2 linked regions of the Aureimonas sp. SA4125 genome follow. The protein of the gene in region 1 interacts with the protein of each later gene in a pairwise test. Links are inferred from orthologs where the notes say so. Each region holds a gene or a part of one and is shown in the gene's direction. Other genes may lie near its edges. The genes, in order: Sa4125_RS08945 and grpE.

Region 1 (8,761 bases):
CGCACGCCGGGGCCTGGCGCGCCTGAAGAGCATGGGCGTCCGGACGATCATGCTGACGGGCGACAACAAGACGACGGCCAAGGCGGTCGCTTCCTACCTCGGCATGGAAGCACGGGCCGAACTGCTGCCCGAGGACAAGCAGCGGATCGTCCGCGACCTTCAGGCCGAGGGCCTGAAGGTCGCCAAGATCGGAGATGGCATCAACGACGCCCCGGCGCTCGCGGCGGCCGACATCGGCATCGCGATGGGTGGCGGCACGGACGTGGCGCTCGAGACAGCGGACGCCGCCGTCCTGCATGGTCGGGTCATGGACATTCCCGATATGATCGATCTGTCGAAGAGCGTGATGGCGAACATTCGGACGAACATCACCATCGCCCTCGGGCTCAAGGCGGTGTTCCTGGTGACGACGATCGTCGGCGTCACGGGCCTCTGGCCGGCGATCCTCGCCGACACCGGAGCGACTGTTCTGGTCACCGCCAATGCGATGCGCCTTCTCGGGTGGAAGCCCGCATGATGGAAGAGGTCATCACCCACCCCCTCCGCCTCGGGCCGTTCGCCGTCCTCGTCGCCACGTGCCTCTGGCTGCTTGCCGCCACAAGGCGGGTGTCCCGCGAGATCGGTGGCAGCGCCTACGGGTTCGGAGGCACCTCTTGCCAGCTCTGGGCCCAGCGACTTTTCCGCGCATCCGTCGTCGGCGCCTTGCTGTCGACGCTGGGCGACGCCATTCACCTTGGATGGATGGGAGTGGATGCGATCGCCATCGTTCCGGAGGCGCTGATCCCCGTCGGGATGGTGATGGCGGTTGCGGGCTCCGTGTCGACGGTTGTCGCCCGGTCCGACATGGGGCGGCGGTGGCGTGTCGGCGTTCCGGAAAAGGATCCGGACGCCCTCGTGACGACCGGCCTCGTCGCATTGTCGCGCAATCCCGTCTTCGTCGGGATGCTGACACTCGCCGCGGGCCTCGTCCTCGCGCTGCCGTCGCCGCTGATGGTCGCCAGTGCTCTCGGGTTCTGGCTGGCCTGCGAGATGCAGCTCCGCGACGAGGAACGCTTCCTGGAGAGTGCCTTCGGCGCCTCCTATGCCGACTACAGACGGCGTGTCCGGCGCTGGCTTTGAACCGACAACGAAACGAACGGGGAGTGGGACGATGACGTCCATTCGAAAGACCATCCTTGCGGGCGCGTTCGCCCTTCTCTCGAACTCGGCGTTTGCGTCTGAAACCGTCTCCGTCTTCTCGACATCGGGCTGCGGCTGCTGCATCGGCTGGATCAAGCATCTCGAGGAGGCAGGCTTCACCGTCGACGCCAAGAACCTCGCCATGGCGGACCTGTGGGCGAAGAAGATGGAGGCCGGGTTGAAAGAGGGGCAGACCTCCTGCCACACGGGCTTCGTCGGCGGCTACGTCGTGGAGGGCCACGTGCCCGCGGCCGAGGTGAAGCGGCTGCTCACCGAGAAGCCCGACGCGATCGGACTCGCGGTCCCGGACATGCCGATGGGAAGCCCCGGCATGGGGGAGAGCGACGAGCCCTACGACGTGCTGCTCGTCATGAGGGACGGCAAGACCGAGACCTTGGCGAGCTACCCGAAGTGAGGACGGTCTTTCGCACGGCGATACTCATCGGCTGCCTCTCTGCGCCCGCCCTTGCTTCCGCTCACGAGTTCAAGTCGGGCGCGATCTCGGTCGACCATCCCGAGTCCAGGCCGACGCCGAAGACGGCCAGGATCGGCGTCGGCTATCTCGCGATCACCAATGCCGGGACCGAGGCCGACCGCCTTCTCGGTGGATCGTCCGAGGCGTCCGATCGCTTCGAGCTGCATACGTCCGAGATCGTCGACGGCGTAGCCCGCATGCGCCCCGTCGAGGGTGGCATCGCGATCGAGCCCGGGGCGACGGTCGCCCTTCGATCCGGCGGAACGCATGTGATGCTCGTCGGCCTCAGGAAGCCGCTCGCCGCCGGTGAATCCTTCAAGGGCGAACTCGTCTTTGAAAGGGCAGGGACGGTCCCCGTCGAGTTCAAGGTCGAGCCGCATGGCGCGGCTGCCCCGGTCTCCCACGCGCGCCATGTCATGGGCGGGGCGCAATGAATCTCGCCGTGATCCGACGTGTGCTTTGGGGCCTCGTCGCCGGGGTGTCCATGATGCTCGCGCTCGTGTTGACGGGCTTTGTCGACCTGCGCTCCGGGATCGAGTCCCCCGTGGCCGCGGCTCTGAACCCAGTGCCCATCGGTGGCGAGTTCACGCTTGTCGACCAGAACGGCACGACGCGGACATGGTCGTCGTTCCGGGACAAGCCCGTCGCGGTTTTCTTCGGATTCACGAACTGCCCCGACGTCTGCCCGACGACGCTCGCCGAGTTGACGCTGCTCCTCAAGGGCATGGGTCCCAAGGGCGACGACCTGTCCGTCCTCCTCGTCAGCGGCGACCCGAAGCGCGACACGCCGTCGGTCCTGAAGGAATATCTCGAACCGTTCGACCCGCGGATCACGGGTCTGACCGGAGGAGAGCCCGAGATCGACGCTGCCTTTTCCGCCTTCAAGGCCTACCGCAGGATCGTGCCGCTGGAAGGCACCGACTACACCGTCGACCACTCGGCCGGGGTCTACCTCTACGATCGCGAAGGCGCCTTCGCAGGTACACTCGACATGCACGAACCTCAGAGCGTCCGGATCGAAAAGCTGGATCGTCTCGTCTCCGGATAAGGAGGCCTTCGTCCCCCGGTCCTCCACAGTGGACTTGCCCCCTTTTAGTGGAGAGCGTTTTGATTACGCGGCGGCCAGTCGTTCGAACTGGACGGGGCTGATGAAGTCGAGCGCGGAATGGCGCCGGACGGGGTTGTAGAAGCTGTCGATGTAGCGGCCGATGGCCGCCTTCGCCTCGGTCCTGGTCTGGAAGACGGTGCGCCAGACCAGCTCGGATTTCAACGTCTTGAAGAAGGTCTCGACCATCGCATTATCATAGCAGTTGCCCTTGCCGGACATCGAGATCAGCACGTCGTACCTGCGTAGCTCGGCCTGATAGTCGATCGAGCAATATTGGCTGCCGCGGTCAGAATGATGGATCAGGCCGGTTTTCGGGCGGCGCAGGACGAGGGCCTTGCGGAGCGCCTCGAGAGCCAACTCCTTGTGTAGACGATCGCTGACGGCCCAGCCGACGACGCGCCGGGCGAACAGGTCGATGACGACGGCGAGATACAGCCAGCCCTCTCGCGTCCAAACATAGGAGATGTCGGCTCCCCACTTCTCGTCCCGGCGTTCGGTCGCGAAGTCCTGATCAAGGAGGTTCGGCGCGATCGGGAAGGCGTGCAGGCTGTCCGTCGTTCGCTTGAACCGCCGCTTCTGCCGGGCCTTGAGGCCGTTCTCGCGCATCAGGCGCGCTGTCCGACGGCGCCCGATAGCGATCCCCTCGGCCTGGAGTTCATGCCGCATGCGAGGACTCCCATAGGTGCCGTTCGACAACCGAAACGCCGAGCGGACATGCGCCAGAAGCACCATGTCGCGCTGCTGCCGGCGGCAGGCCGGTCGATCCTTCCATGCAAAATAGCCGCTCGAGCTGACGCCGAGGACCTTGCAGAGACGCTGGACGGGGAATTCTTCTTTCGCCGCATCGATGAGTTCGAACCTCACCGACTTCCCTCCCGGGCGAAAAAAGCCATCGCCTTCTTCAGGATGCCACGCTCCTGACGAAGGATCTCATTCTCCCGCCGCAGCCGCTTCATCTCCGCAGCCATGTCCTCGACGCGGTCGGGAGGCGGGCTTTCTATCAAGGCGTCGCGCCGCTTGTCGATCCAGCGCCGCAGTGTCGATAGCCCAACGCCAAGGTCCTCCGCGATCTCGCGCTGCGTCCGGCCGCTCGTCTCAACCAGACGGACGGCTTCCTCCTCGAATTCCTTCGTAAATCGTCGCTGTGTCTTCGCCATGGAGTTCCTCATGCCTCATTGAGAACTCTCCACTTTTCCGGGGCAAGTCCACAGCACGCAAGGAATATCTCATGGCCGGAACGGTCGACCTCGTCCTCAAGTGGACCCTTGCCATCGTCTACGCCGCGATGGGCGCACTCATGGGCTCCGCCTTCGCGTTCGTGGCGGTGAAGATCGTGCTGCTGTTCATCGGAACGTCCGCCCTTTCGGCACAGGCGGTCCAGACTATCGTCATCGTGGCCACGATCATTTCGGCGCTCCTGGCGGCGATCGGGTTCCTGCGCCAGCGCTGACGCTCACCTGCCGAGGTGCCGGCGGAATGCCGCAAGGGCCTCCGGACCGACATGGTGCTCGATTCCTTCGGCGTCGAGCTCGGCGGAGTCCCGGTCGACGCCGATCGAGACCAGGAAGTCCTGCACCAATCCATGGCGCGCCCGCGCCTGTGTGGCCATCGCCTTCCCCTTGGCCGTCAGGAAGATCGAGCGGTAGGGTTCGCTTGTCGCCAATCCGTCCCGGACCAGTCGCTGAACGGTGCGGGCGACTGTGCCGGGCGAGACACCGAAGCACTCGGCGAGATCGGCTGAACGCGCCTCGCCGTGTTCGGCGATGAGGTCGTCGATCATCTCGACATAGTCCTCGGCAAGTTCGGATTGGTGCGCTTCCCGGACGCGGGCGAAGCGTGCCGCCCTGCTTGTCGCCAGCAGCCGATCTGTCGGATGTTCCTGATGACTTCCCATCGACCTGACCTCCCTTATTCCTGCCGCTACACGGTACCGAAACTTGGGCTATGACGCAAAGTTTGTCACTGGACAACTTTGATGGCACAGGCGTACGCTCGCGTTGTCGAAGGAGCCATCTGTCGACACTGCCAAACAGCGTACCCATCGATCACATCAGCGAGGACGGGCCCGTGACATCCGACATTGTGGATCAGGAACCCCTGGGAGGGTGGCGCCGTTCCCGCGGCGAAGGCTCACTGTCTGACGTCAATCGGTCCATTGCGGTCAACACGTCGGGATCAAGCCTGCGAAAGGCCGCGTCCTTCCTCGGTCCCGGCTACCTCGTCGCTGTCGGCTACATGGACCCGGGCAACTGGGCGACCTCGATAGCGGGCGGCTCGAAGTTCGGCTACACGCTGCTGACGGTCGCTCTCGTGTCCAACATCATGGCGATCGTCCTCCAGTCGCTATGCGCTCGGCTTGCCATCGCGTCCGGGCGGGATCTTGCGCAGGCCTGCCGGGACGCTTTCCCAGCTCCCGTCGCATACGTCCTGTGGTTCCTAGCCGAGATCGCCATCATCGCGACCGACATCGCCGAGGTCATCGGTACGGCGATCGGTCTCAACCTCGTATTCGGCATCCCGCTCGAGTTGGGGGTCCTAATCACCGCGCTCGACGTCTTTCTAATCCTCTTCCTCCAGAGGCTCGGCTTCCGCTGGGTGGAGGCGTTGATCATCACGCTGCTCGGCGTCATCGCCGTCTGCTTCGGCGTCCAGATCGCGCTCGCCGATCCCGACTGGGGCGCGGTCATCCTCGGCTTCGCTCCCACGACGGAGATCGTGACCAATCCGGAGATGCTCTACCTGGCTCTCGGAATCCTCGGCGCGACCGTCATGCCGCACAATCTCTATCTCCATTCCGGCATCGTGCAGACACGGGCCTACGGAACGACGCTCCCGGAGAAGCGGCAAGCGCTGAAGTTCGCGACGATCGACTCGACGGTGGCACTGATGTTCGCGCTCCTCGTCAACTCCGCGATCCTGATCCTCGCCGCTGCCACCTTCTACACGACGGGTCGGACGGAGATCGCCGAACTCGGCGAGGCTCATTCCCTCCTCGCGCCCCTCTTGGGGCTTGCCATCGCCCCGACCCTTTTCGGCATCGCGCTCCTGTGCTGCGGCATCAACTCGACGGTGACGGCGACGCTCGCGGGGCAGATCGTCATGGAGGGGTTTCTCGACATCAAGCTGCCCGCCTGGGCCCGCCGCCTGATCACTCGCGGCATCGCGATCGTCCCGGCGGTGTCGGTGACGATCTGGTATGGGGACGCCGGGACGGGCAAGCTTCTCGTCCTCACCCAGGTCGTTCTCAGCCTTCAGCTTTCCTTTGCGGTCTTCCCGTTGGTGATGTTCACCGCGAGCCGCGAGAAGATGGGCGACCTCGTCACCCCGAAGTGGTTGATAGCTATCGCTGTGTTCATCGCGCTCGTGATCGCGCTCTTGAACATCAAGCTCCTCGTCGACTTCGTGATGACCTGACGATCAGGCCGGGCGAGGTGCGAAGAGGATGATGGCGGCACCCGCTAGGCAGACGGCGGCACCCGTGAGGTCCCACCTGTCGGGCTTGACGCATTCCACCGTCCAGAGCCAGACGATCGACGCCGCGATGTAGACACCGCCATAGGCGGCATACGCGCGTCCTGCCGCTTCGCTCCCGACCAACGTCAGGAGATAGGCGAAGGCAGCGAGCGCGAGCATCCCAGGCGCAAGCCAGAGGGCGGACTTGCCGAGCCGGAGCCAGGCCCAGAACGAGAAGCATCCGGCGATTTCGGCGAGTGCGGCGCCGACATAGACGAGGACGGTCATCGCGGGACGCCGCGAGACGTCTCGCTCCATCCTCTCACGACCGACGCGAGAAGCGCCAGCGCGTCGGACGTGCCGTCGGCCTCGCCCTTCTCGAAGTCTCCTTCTGCCTGCGCCATCTGGTTCGTGACGTGAGCAAAGCACAGTACCGGGCGGGCCCGCGCCGTCGCGAAGGCGTAGAGCGCTGCGGCCTCCATCTCGACGGCCGCGATCCCTTCGCCCTTCCTCGCCTCGATGGCGTCCACCGTCTCGCGGTAGGGTGCGTCGGTGGTCCAAGTCGCACCCTCATGGATGGGCTCGAGAAGGCCGGCGAGGTACGGGCCGATGCGGGCGAGCAGCGCGGGATCGGCGGCGGCGAAATCGGCAGGCGCCGCATAGTGGTGGCTTGTGCCCTCGTCGCGCAGCGACTTCGCGATCATGACGAAGTACGGCGTCGGTCCGAGCGGCGCGATCTGCCCGGCCGACGTGATGCTGACGAGGAATTCGCATCCGGAGGCAAAGAGTTGTTCGGCGACGAGGACGGCGAAGGGCGCGCCGACGACGCAGCCGACGACTCCGATGGACGTGCCATGGAGGTCGAAGACGTGAAGCTCGGTGTGGTAGCAGGCCCAGACCTCAGATACCCGGCTGCGGCCTTCCGCCTTCAGGCGGCGGACGATGTCTCCGTCGGGATCGAGGAGGCAGATCGCCGGGACAGAACCCTCAGGCAATCCCTTTTGCCGTCGCGCCTCTCGAAGCAGATTCTCGGGTTGGAAAACCGACGGGGCGGCAAAGGACTTGTTAGCTAGGAGCGGAGACGAAGGAGCGCTCATGGCGTCTCCTCGAAGGTCGCGCCGTAGTGGTAGGGCGGCAGCTCGACGAGCCGCAAGCTTTCGAAGCCCGCGGGCTCGACGACGGCGCGGAGCATATCGGGCGACATCCGCATCTCCGTTCTCGGGCCGCGCAATTGCCCGAGGACCGGCGTCTCCTCGCGGGGACGGGCATGCCAGTTGACCACGCTGAACAGTCCGCCGGGCGCGAGGACTCTGCGGATCGCAGCGAGAAGGTTCGGCTGGTCCGGCACCCCATGGAAGGTGTTCGCCATCAGCACGAGATCGACCTTGCCCGGAAGGTGCCGGGCAACGTCCGCCGCGTCCGCCTCGATCCAGCCGGCCACGTCGGCACCGTGGCGGGCGACCTCGGCCCGGGCGGCATCGAGCATCGCGGGATTGATGTCGAGCGCGTGGACCCGGCCGCCGACGAGCCTTGCGAGCGGCGCGGTGAAGAGCCCGTCGCCGCAACAAAGGTCGAGGACGGTCATGTCCGGGCGGATGCCGATGGCGGAGAGGACGGCGGCAGGGTCCGGCCAAAGCACCGACCACCAGTCGCGGTCCGGCATTGAGGTGCCGGGAAAGACGGTCGTCATGGCAATCTCCTTTGCCTCTCGTCGCGCAGCGGATCGAGCAGGCAGAGGTGGCTCGGTTTGTCTGAACAGGCTCGGCGGCCTGATAAGTGGATCGTCTGCCGGGTTTATGCCGCTGCGAGAAGCGGCTGGTTGAAGTAGGCGTGGTCCGGGGTCTTCCGGCCCAAGCTCGAGTGCGGGCGTCCGCCGTTGTAGAAGTCGAGGTATCGGGCGAGCGAGGCCCGGGCATGGCTGACCGTCTCATAGGCCCGGAGATAGACCTCCTCGTATTTCACTGATTTCCAGAGCCGCTCGACGAAGACGTTGTCGCGCCAGGCGCCCTTGCCGTCCATGCTGATCTTGATCTCCCTGTCCAACAGGACCTTCGTGAAGTCGATGCTGGTGAACTGCGAGCCCTGATCCGTGTTGAAGATTTCGGGTTTCCCAAAACGGGCCAAGGCCTCCTCCACCGCCTCGATGCAGAAGTCCGCCTGCATCGAGATCGAAAGCCGCCAGCTCAGCACCCGCCGGCTGAACCAGTCGACGACGGCGGCGAGATAGACGAAGCCGCGGGCCATCGGGATGTAGGTAATGTCCATCGCCCAGACCTGGTTCGGCCGCATCACCGGCAGCTTGCGCAGGAGATAGGGATAGATCTTGTGGCCCGGCGCCGGCTTTGACGTGTTCGGCCGACGGTAGATCGCCTCAATCGCCATCCGCTTCATCAGCGTTGCGACACGCAGGCGGCCGACAACAATGCCCTCCAAAGTCAAGAGGTCGCGAAGCATGCGGCTGCCGGCGAAGGGATATTCCAAATGCAGTTCGTCTATCCGTCGCATGAGTGCGAGATCGGCGGCAGAGACAGCGCGTGGCAGGTAGT
Region 2 (8,955 bases), 1.9 Mb from region 1 along the record:
CAGCCGGTCGGCACCGGCGATGACCTCCAGCGCCCGGAGCGTGATGTCGGAGAGATGGCCGATGGGCGTCGCCACGAGATAGAGCCCGGGCTCCGGCCGGTGCCCGAGAAACGCCTTGTCGCGGACGCGAAAGCCGAGTGTCGCGTCCGCGCCGCCGGCAGCACCGCGGTCGTCGACACGGGACGGCTCGGCGGGCTCCAGGGCCTCGGGAAGGTCGTCTTCACTTCGCTCGGGGGTCATGCCGCCAGCCTAGCAGAGATCGGCGACGACGGCGTCGAGGACCAGCATGCCGGCCGGCGTCGCGCGGATGCGGTCGGGGCCGAGGCGCTCGACCATGCCGTGCGCCTTGAGATCGGCCTCGCTGACGGGGTCGATGTCGCGGCCGGTCAGCCGGCGCCAGCGGGCGAGGTCGATGCCTTCGGTCAGCCTGAGGCCCATCAGCAGCAACTCGTCCGCCTCCTCCGACGGCGACAGCGTGTCGTCGGTCACGATGCCATTGTCCCAGTCCTCGACCATCTTCAGCCAGGTCTCGGGATGGCGCTCGGTGGCGATCGCCTGGCGCCCATCGGGACCCATCAGCCGCCCATGCGCGCCGGGACCGACGCCGGCATAGAGGCCGTAGCGCCAGTAGCTGAGGTTGTGGCGCGATTCGGCGCCCGGCACGGCATGGTTGGAGATCTCGTAGGCCGGCAGGCCGCGGGCCGCCGTCAGGGTCTGCGTCGCCTCGTAGAGTGCCGCCGACAGCTCGCCGTCCGGCACCGGCAGCTTGCCGGCCTTGCGCAAGGCATAGAACGGCGTGCCCTCCTCGATGGTCAACTGATAGAGCGACAGATGGTCGGCGGCGAGGTCGATCGCCTGGGTGAGTTCGGCCTGCCAGCCCTCGACGGTCTGGCCAGGCCGGGCATAGATCAGGTCGAAGGACAGGCGCGGAAAGATCTCGCGGGCGAGGCCAATCGCCTGCAGCGCCTGGCCGACATTGTGCAACCGGCCGAGAAACTTCAGATCCCGATCGTTCAGCGCCTGGACGCCGAGCGAGACGCGGTTGACGCCGGCCGCGCGGTAGCCGCGGAAGCGCTCGGCCTCGACGCTGGACGGATTGGCCTCGAGCGTGATCTCGGCATCCGCATCGACCGGCCAGGCGCGCCCGATGGCGTCGAGGATCGCCCCGACGGTGCGCGGCTGCATCAGCGACGGCGTTCCGCCGCCGAGAAAGATCGAGGTCACCCGCTCGCCGGCCGAGCGCCGCGCCATCTCGCCGATCTCGCGGGTGAAGGCCGCGGTGTAGCGTTCCTGGTCGATCGCCTGGTGGCGGACATGGCTGTTGAAGTCGCAATAGGGGCACTTCGCCGCGCAGAACGGCCAGTGCACGTAGACGCCAAAACCCGGTTCGCGCGCCACGGGCGGAAAGCTGCGGACCGTCGCAGACGGGGCAGAAGCGTCCGGGGGCAAAGCGGGCGTCTCGGTCATCCCGCGCTCATCCGACGGCGTCCGGCCGGGCGGCGGGTCGGATGCCCTCCGGAAAGGCCTCGGCGACGAGCTTCTGCACCGAGCGGGCGCGGTGCGACAGCGGGCCGGGCGCGGTCCAGATCGAGCCGTGCTTCTCCTCGGCGCTCATTTCGCCATAGGTGCGCGTCTCGCCATCCGGCATGAAGACCGGATCATAGCCATAGGCCATGTCGCCGTGCCGCCCCGGCCAGACCAGCGTTCCCCGGCGCTCGCCGAGATATTCCTGGGTGTGGCCGTCGGGCCAGGCGAGGCAGAGCAGCGAGACGAAGGTCGCGCCGCGCCGTGCGGGCTCGGTGGCGCCGGCCTGGTGCAGCTTCTCCTCGACGAGGCGCATGGCCATCGACCAGTCGCGGTCGGGGCCGGCCCAGTCGGCCGTGTAGACGCCGGGCGCGCCGTCCAGGGCGTCGACGCAGAGGCCGGAATCGTCGGCAAGCGCCACTTCTCCCGCCGCCGTCGCGGAAGCGAGCGCCTTGATCCGGGCGTTCTCGACGAAGGTCGTGCCGGTCTCGTCGGGTTCGGGCAGGCCGAGCTCGCCGGCGGTGACGAGGTCGATCGCAAGACCGCCGAACAGGAAGTCGAGTTCGCGGATCTTGCCCTTGTTGTGGCTGGCGACGAGGAGCCTCTTGCCGTCGATCCTGCGGTTCATCTCGAAATCCCTCAGGCGATCGCCTGGCGCTGCAGTTCGACGAGCGTGCCGATGCCGCCCTTGGCGAGGGCAAGCAGGCTCGCCAGCTCCGCCTCGCTGAACGGCTCCTTTTCGGCCGTGCCCTGGATCTCGACGATGCCGCCGCGGCCGGTCATGACGAAATTGGCGTCGGTGTCGGCGGCCGAATCCTCGAGATAGTCGAGGTCGAGCACCGGCTCGCCCTTGTAGATGCCGCAGGAGATCGCCGCGATGTGGTCCTTCAGGACCTTCGAGCGCGTGACCATGCCGCGCCCTTCCATCCAGGCGAGGCAGTCGTTGAGGGCGACGAAGGCGCCGGTGATGCCGGCCGTGCGGGTGCCGCCATCGGCCTGGATGACATCGCAGTCGATGGTGATCTGGCGCTCGCCGAGGGCTTCCAGATCGACCACGGCGCGCATCGAGCGGCCGATCAGGCGCTGGATTTCCTGGGTGCGCCCGGACTGCTTGCCGCTCGACGCCTCGCGCCGCATGCGATCGCCCGTGGCGCGCGGCAGCATGCCGTATTCGGCGGTGACCCAGCCCTTGCCGGAATTCTTCAGGAAGGGCGGCACGCGCTCCTCGAGGCTCGCCATGCACAGGACATGCGTATTGCCGAACTTGACGAGGCACGAGCCCTCGGCATGGAGGGACACGCCGCGTTCGAGCGAGACGGCGCGCAATTCGTCATTGGCGCGTTTGGAAGGCCGCATGGTTCAGATCCCTGGTCGCTACTGTGTGAGGGCGCATGCTCATGCGATTCCCGTCGAACCGGCGTTTAACCACGAGCCGGGGGCCATGGGCAAAATAAATCCGGCCAAAGCGGTTCGAAACGCGCTGCCATGGGTTGTTGGCGAACCGGCCACCGTCCGACTCGGCGTCGCCCATCCTTGCCACTTGGACAGTTTCTTCAAGCACCGTATAGTGATGGCCGATGCTGAGAGAACGCCCGATGAACGAGTTCAGACTGCCCGCACCGGATTTTCCCGCGATGCTGGACGAGCGGTCGCGGGACATCTTTCGCCTGATCGTCGAATCCTATCTCGACCTCGGCGAACCCGTGGGATCGCGTGCTCTGTCCAAGCTGCTGACGACGGCGCTCTCGCCGGCCTCGGTGCGCAACGTGATGAGCGATCTCGAGACACTCGGCCTCATCTATTCGCCCCATATCAGCGCCGGACGCATGCCGACCGAGCTTGGCCTGCGCTTCTTCGTCGACGCCTTCCTCGAAATCGGCGACCTGCCGCAGGGCGAGCGGGAGGCGATCGAGGAAAAGGTCAAGGCGACGGGGGATCTCCGGCCGTTCGATTCGCTCCTGACGGAGGCGAGCCAACTCCTGTCGGGCCTCTCGCGCGGCGCAGGTCTCGTGCTGACGGCGAAGACGGACATGCGCCTGAAGCACATCGAGTTCATCCGGCTGGAGCCGACGAAGGCGCTCGCCGTCCTCGTCGGCGAAAAGGGCGACGTCGAGAACCGGGTGATCGACCTCCCGGCCGGCGTCACGGCCGCGCAGATCGTCGAGGCCTCCAACTTCCTCAACGCCCATGTCGTCGGCCGCACTCTCGGCGAGGCGCGCGACCGCGTGCAGGCCTTGAAGGACGAGGCCGCGACGGCGCTCGACATCCTCAGCCAGGGCCTTGTCGAAAAAGGCCTTGCCGTCTGGTCGGGAGCGGCCTCCGGCCAGCCGTCACGGCTGATCGTCCGCGGCAGGGCCAACCTCCTCGAAAACGTCACGGCGTCGGACGACCTCGACCGGCTGCGGCTCCTCTTCGACGAGCTGGAGACCAAGAGCGGCATCATCGAACTGCTCGACCTTGCCGAGACGGGCAATGGCGTCAGGATCTTCATCGGCTCGGAGAACAAGCTGTTCTCGCTGTCGGGCTCCTCGCTCGTCGTCGCGCCCTACAGCGACGGCGACCAGAAGGTCATCGGCGCCGTCGGCGTGATCGGTCCGACACGGCTCAACTATCGCCGCATCGTGCCGATGGTCGACTACACCGCCCGCCTCGTCTCGCGGCTCCTGGCGCAGGTCGCGGCGGCGCGGCGGTCCTGATCGCCGAAGGCCCCGGACGGGTGGCGCCAGCCAGCCGTCCGGGCCGATCGGATTGCCGAAAGCCTTGATTTTCCGCTCGCCGCATTCGATATCCCGGGCACAGCACATTTCAACGATCCACCCCTTCCGATCCTCCTGCGAGAGTCGGCAGCGAGGGTGCGAAACGCGAGGATTTTGACCATCATGACGAGCGACACCGAAGACCGCGGCAACGAGACCCACGTCGACCCGGCGCCGGAGGCCGCATCGCAGGGTGCCCGCGAGCGCTCGCCATTCGAGCGCGGCGACTATTCCGAGGATGAGGCCGAGGCCTTCATCGCCAGCATCGCCGCCGAGCGGATCGAGGGGCTCGAGACCGAGAACGCCGATCTGAAGGACCGCATGCTCCGGCTCGCCGCCGACATGGAGAATCTGCGCCGGCGCACCGAGCGCGAGGTCAAGGACGCCCGTACCTACGCGGTCACCGGCTTTGCCCGCGAGATGCTGTCGGTCATGGACAATCTCCGCCGCACCATCGCCGCCGTGCCGGAAGGCGCCCGCGAGGGTGGCGAGACCGGCCTTGCGACGCTTCTCGACGGCGTCGAACTGACCGAGCGCGGCATGCTGGCGACGCTGGAGAAGTTCGGCGTCAAGAAGCTCGAGCCCGAAGGCGAACGCTTCGACCCGAATTTCCACCAGGCGATGTTCGAGGTTCCGAACGCCGAGGTTGCCAACAACACCGTCGTCCAGGTCGTTCAGGACGGCTACGCCATCGGCGACCGGGTCCTGCGCCCCGCCATGGTCGGTGTCGCCAAGGGCGGCCCGAAGGTGATGGCGGAGCCGAAGCCTGTGGACGGGACGAGCGACGACGCAGCCTGAGGAGCGACGGCGGCAGCCAGTTCAGGCTGCGGCTGAAGCCCGTTCAGGCTGGGCCGCCGTCCATTCAAGCTGGGATCGCGGCCCCTTCAACCGAGAGCCGCGGCCCGATCACGTTAGTCATCCTGGCCTTGAGCCGGGATGACGCATCTAATGGTGCCGCACGATAGGCGGCCCCCAATCGGACCATACGACCGACGGCTGTTCAGAACCGCGGCGCCACCTTGCCCGCCGCGCGATAGGCGGCCGTCACCGTGTTCGCCATCAGCATCGCGATGGTCATCGGGCCGACGCCGCCGGGCACCGGCGTGATCGCGGCGGCCCGTTCGGACGCTTCGGCGAAGGCGACGTCGCCGACGAGGCGCGTCTTGGCGGCGCCACGCTCTGGCGCGTCGACGCGGTTGATGCCGACGTCGATGACGACGGCCCCCTCCTTCACCCAGTCGCCGCGGATCATTTCCGGGCGGCCGACGGCGGCGACGAGGATGTCCGCGGCGCGGCAGACCGCGGCCAGGTCCTTCGTGCGCGAATGGGCGATCGTCACCGTGGCGTTGGCGGCCAGGAGCAGCTGCGCCATCGGCTTTCCCACGATGTTGGAGCGCCCGACGACCACCGCCGTCTTGCCCGAGAGGTCGTCGCCGAGAACTTTTCTCAGCATCACCATGGATCCGGCCGGCGTACAGGGCACGAAAGCCTCTTCGATCGCGCCGGTGCCGAGCCGGCCGACATTGAGGAGATGGAAACCGTCGACGTCCTTGTCGGCATTGATGGTCTGGATGACGCGGTTGGCGTCGATCTGCGGCGGCAGCGGCAATTGAACGAGGATGCCGTGGATCGCCGCATCGGCGTTGAGGTCGGCAATGACGGCAAGAAGCGCCGCCTCGGCTGTTTCCGCCGGAAGGACGCGCTTGACCGAGTGGAAGCCGCAGTCCTCGGCCATCCTCGCCTTGGCGCCGACATAGACCTGGCTGGCCGGATCCTCGCCGACGATCACGACGGCAAGGCCCGGCACGGTCTCGGGCGCGAGTGCCGCCGTCGCCGTCTTCACCTCGTCGATGATAGCGGCCGCCATGGCCTTGCCGTCGATTCGCGTCGCTGCCGTCATGTTGGTCTCCACATTCGCTCGCCGTTTATAGCGGGATGTCCGGGAAAAGCGCGAGAGGCGGCGGTCGATCCGCCGCGCGGACGTTGGCATGTCTGCCGACCGTCGATTGCCGGGATTGCCTGGTACGGACCATGGAAGAACCATCCGCTGGACAGCGGCAGTATTTTAAGTTCTTGCGGCCATCAATGGGGAAAGAGCAGCCGTGCCCGGACAGAGCGCCGGATCATCCGCTGACAGACATCGACCTTGCCAAGCCCCTGATCTGGCGGCGACGGCGTAGTCCCGGGGGCCCTTCCATGCTCAGCAAAGTCTCATTGTCAGCCAGGGTTTCGCTGATGGTCGTCGGGTCGCTGGCGATCCTGACGCTGCTTTTCGGCATCGCCGGTAGCCTTCTCCTGCGCGGCGAAGGCGTCGAACGGGCTGCCGCCCGGCAGATGACGAACATGGGTGTCGCCTGGCAGGTGCTGACGACCTATGGCAAGGAGTTTCGCGTCGAGAGCGATAGCCTCTATGCCGGCGCGCAGAAGCTGAACGGTTTCTTCGAGCCGGTGGACAGGGTGACGGAACTGGTCGGCGGCACCGCGACGGTCTTCATGGGCGACACGCGCATCGCCACGAACGTCAAGAAGCCGGATGGCAGCCGCGCCGTCGGAACCAAGCTCGCACCCGGCCCGGTGCACGACGCGCTGTTCGTCGCAGGCCAGCCTTTTCGTGGTGAGGCCGACATTCTCGGCACGCCCTTCTACACCGCCTATGATCCGATCAAGGATGCTGCCGGCAAGACCATCGGCGTCCTGTACGTCGGCATTCCGAAAGCCGAATTCGTTTCCGGGATCACCGCATTGCAGTGGCGCCTCGGTTTGATCTCCGTGGTGGCGGCCCTTGTCATCGGTCTTGTCGCGCTCTGGCTCGCCCGTCGCATGTTTGCGCCGCTCAAAAGCCTTGCCGAGACCGTCGCGGCCGTTGCCGACGGCAGGACCGATGTCGTCGTCGTCGGACAACAGCGCGGCGACGAGATCGGCCGCATGGCCGGATCCGTGGAGCATCTGCGCCATGCGGTGCTCGATCAGAAGCGGTTGAAAGCGGAGGCCGCCGCAACCGTTGCCGCCCAGGAGGCCGAGCGCATCGAGCAGGAGGCGCTGGGCGAGGGCTATGTCAAGGCGCACGCCTTCTTCATGAGCGAGGTCGAGACGGGCTTCCAGCGTCTGGCGGCCGGTGACCTTCTGGCCCGCTTGGACAAGCCTTTCTCGTCCGACTACGAGCCCATGCGCGGCCTGTTCAACGACAGCGTCGGCAAGCTGGAGGAGGCGATGGGATCGGTGGTTCATTCGATCACCGCCATCCGCACCGGCCTGACCGAGATCACCGTCGCCTCGAACGACCTCGCCCAGCGCACCGAGCAGCAGGCGGCGAGCCTCGAGGAGACGGTCGCGGCGCTGTCGGAAGTGACGACGGGCGTGAACCAGACGGCGGATGGCGCAGCCCGTGCCCAGGTCGGCGCGACGGCGGCGCAGAAGAATGCCGAGAAGGGTGGCGAGATCGTCGCCAAGGCGGTCGCGGCGATGAGCCAGATCGAGCATTCCTCGGAGGAAATCGGCAAGATCATCGGCGTCATCGACGAGATCGCCTTCCAGACCAACCTTCTGGCCCTCAACGCCGGCGTCGAGGCGGCGCGGGCGGGCGAGGCGGGCCGCGGCTTTGCCGTCGTCGCGCAGGAAGTGCGCGGGCTCGCCCAGCGCTCGGCGGAAGCGGCCAAGGAGATCAAGGCGCTGATCTCGACCTCGTCGAAACAGGTCGGCGAGGGCGTCGAGCTGGTGACGGCGTCGGGCAAGTCGCTGGATGCCATCGTCACGCAGGTCGCGGAGATGTCGGCGGTCGTCGCCGAGATCGCCCGCAGCGCCAAGGAGCAGGCGATCTCGCTGCGCGAGGTCTCGGGCGCCGCCGACCAGATGGACAAGGTCACGCAGCAGAACGCCGCGATGGTGGAAGAGACGACGGCCGCCGCGCAGAACCTCTCGGACGAGACCGAGGACCTGGCAGGGTTGATCGGCCGCTTCCAGACCCGGGCCACCCTGTCGTCCGGCATGAGGCCGACACGGGCAAGCCCGCCAAGACCAGCGCAACCCGTCGCGCAGCTGCGCAACAACGGCCGAGACGGCGTCGCACCGCAGTCCCGGCTGAGCGAGGAAAGTTGGGCGGAGTTCTAGAGCGTCGGGCGAAAAAGTGGGAACCGGTTTTTCGCAGTATCCGGCGCGGCAACTTGAAAGCCAGCTCTGCGGGCACGATCCGGCACGGCAACCTCCCGGCTCTCCGGTGTCCTGCCGGAACATGGAATCGCGGCAACGGAAGAGAAGCCATCGCGCTCGGGACTCGGAGCCGGCAACATCGCGGCGGCCGGCCTGCGGTTCCCGGGCCGGACGCAGCCGCGACGTCTCTCCGTGCCGGCAGAGACGCACCCGCGTCGTCAACAATAGTCGGCAGAAAACCGACTCTTAAGCTGATCATCAGGCCCGGATCTGGCCCCGATCGGCAACAGAACCTTAGACTCTTTGCCGTAAAGCGGTCTGATCGGTGCCCGCTTCGTCAGTGCGGGACATGTGCGAGGTGGGAAGAACGATGTTTTTGGCCAATTTGAAGATTTCGCAAAAGATCTCGGCGGCGTTCGTCTGCCTCGTTGTGGCGGCGGCCGGCATGGGCGGGACCGTCTACACGCAGCTCGGCGAAATGAGTGCCGCCACCGACAACATCAAGCACCACACGGAAGTCACGACGATC

What was found.
Region 2: the proteins of Sa4125_RS08945 (region 1) and grpE interact in binary tests that used the Escherichia coli proteins (3 or more experiments, as listed by UniProt). The link is inferred for Aureimonas sp. SA4125 from one-to-one orthologs.

The regions. Positions count from the first base shown.
Region 1 is NZ_AP025032.1:1,927,431-1,936,191, forward strand. Bases 4,203-7,002 are described here. They hold Sa4125_RS08945 (Nramp family divalent metal transporter), read left to right. Parts: upstream 4,203-4,829; coding sequence 4,830-6,176; downstream 6,177-7,002. Other genes in these bases: Sa4125_RS08935 (hypothetical protein), read left to right, coding at 4,203-4,212; mntR (manganese-binding transcriptional regulator MntR), read right to left, coding at 4,216-4,656; Sa4125_RS08950 (YnfA family protein), read right to left, coding at 6,180-6,503; Sa4125_RS08955 (nucleoside phosphorylase), read right to left, coding at 6,500-7,002. Outside these bases: Sa4125_RS08905 (heavy metal translocating P-type ATPase), read left to right, coding at 1-517; Sa4125_RS08910 (isoprenylcysteine carboxylmethyltransferase family protein), read left to right, coding at 514-1,119; Sa4125_RS08915 (DUF411 domain-containing protein), read left to right, coding at 1,151-1,594; Sa4125_RS08920 (copper chaperone PCu(A)C), read left to right, coding at 1,591-2,088; Sa4125_RS08925 (SCO family protein), read left to right, coding at 2,097-2,702; more of Sa4125_RS08935, read left to right, coding at 3,991-4,202; more of Sa4125_RS08955, read right to left, coding at 7,003-7,312; Sa4125_RS08960 (class I SAM-dependent methyltransferase), read right to left, coding at 7,309-7,905. UniProt on the Escherichia coli protein: H(+)-stimulated, divalent metal cation uptake system. Involved in manganese and iron uptake. Can also transport cadmium, cobalt, zinc and to a lesser extent nickel and copper. Involved in response to reactive oxygen.
Region 2 is NZ_AP025032.1:9,322-18,276, reverse strand. The notes cover bases 3,247-6,240. They hold grpE (nucleotide exchange factor GrpE), read left to right. Parts: upstream 3,247-4,403; coding sequence 4,404-5,078; downstream 5,079-6,240. Other genes in these bases: folD (bifunctional methylenetetrahydrofolate dehydrogenase/methenyltetrahydrofolate cyclohydrolase FolD), read right to left, coding at 5,281-6,180; hrcA (heat-inducible transcriptional repressor HrcA), read left to right, coding at 3,247-4,220. Also shown: rsmI (16S rRNA (cytidine(1402)-2'-O)-methyltransferase), read right to left, coding at 1-240; radical SAM family heme chaperone HemW, read right to left, coding at 250-1,467; Sa4125_RS00070 (non-canonical purine NTP pyrophosphatase), read right to left, coding at 1,475-2,152; rph (ribonuclease PH), read right to left, coding at 2,164-2,880; more of hrcA, read left to right, coding at 3,120-3,246; Sa4125_RS00045 (methyl-accepting chemotaxis protein), read left to right, coding at 6,477-8,387; Sa4125_RS00040 (methyl-accepting chemotaxis protein), read left to right, coding at 8,797-8,955. UniProt on the Escherichia coli protein: Participates actively in the response to hyperosmotic and heat shock by preventing the aggregation of stress-denatured proteins, in association with DnaK and GrpE. It is the nucleotide exchange factor for DnaK and may function as a thermosensor.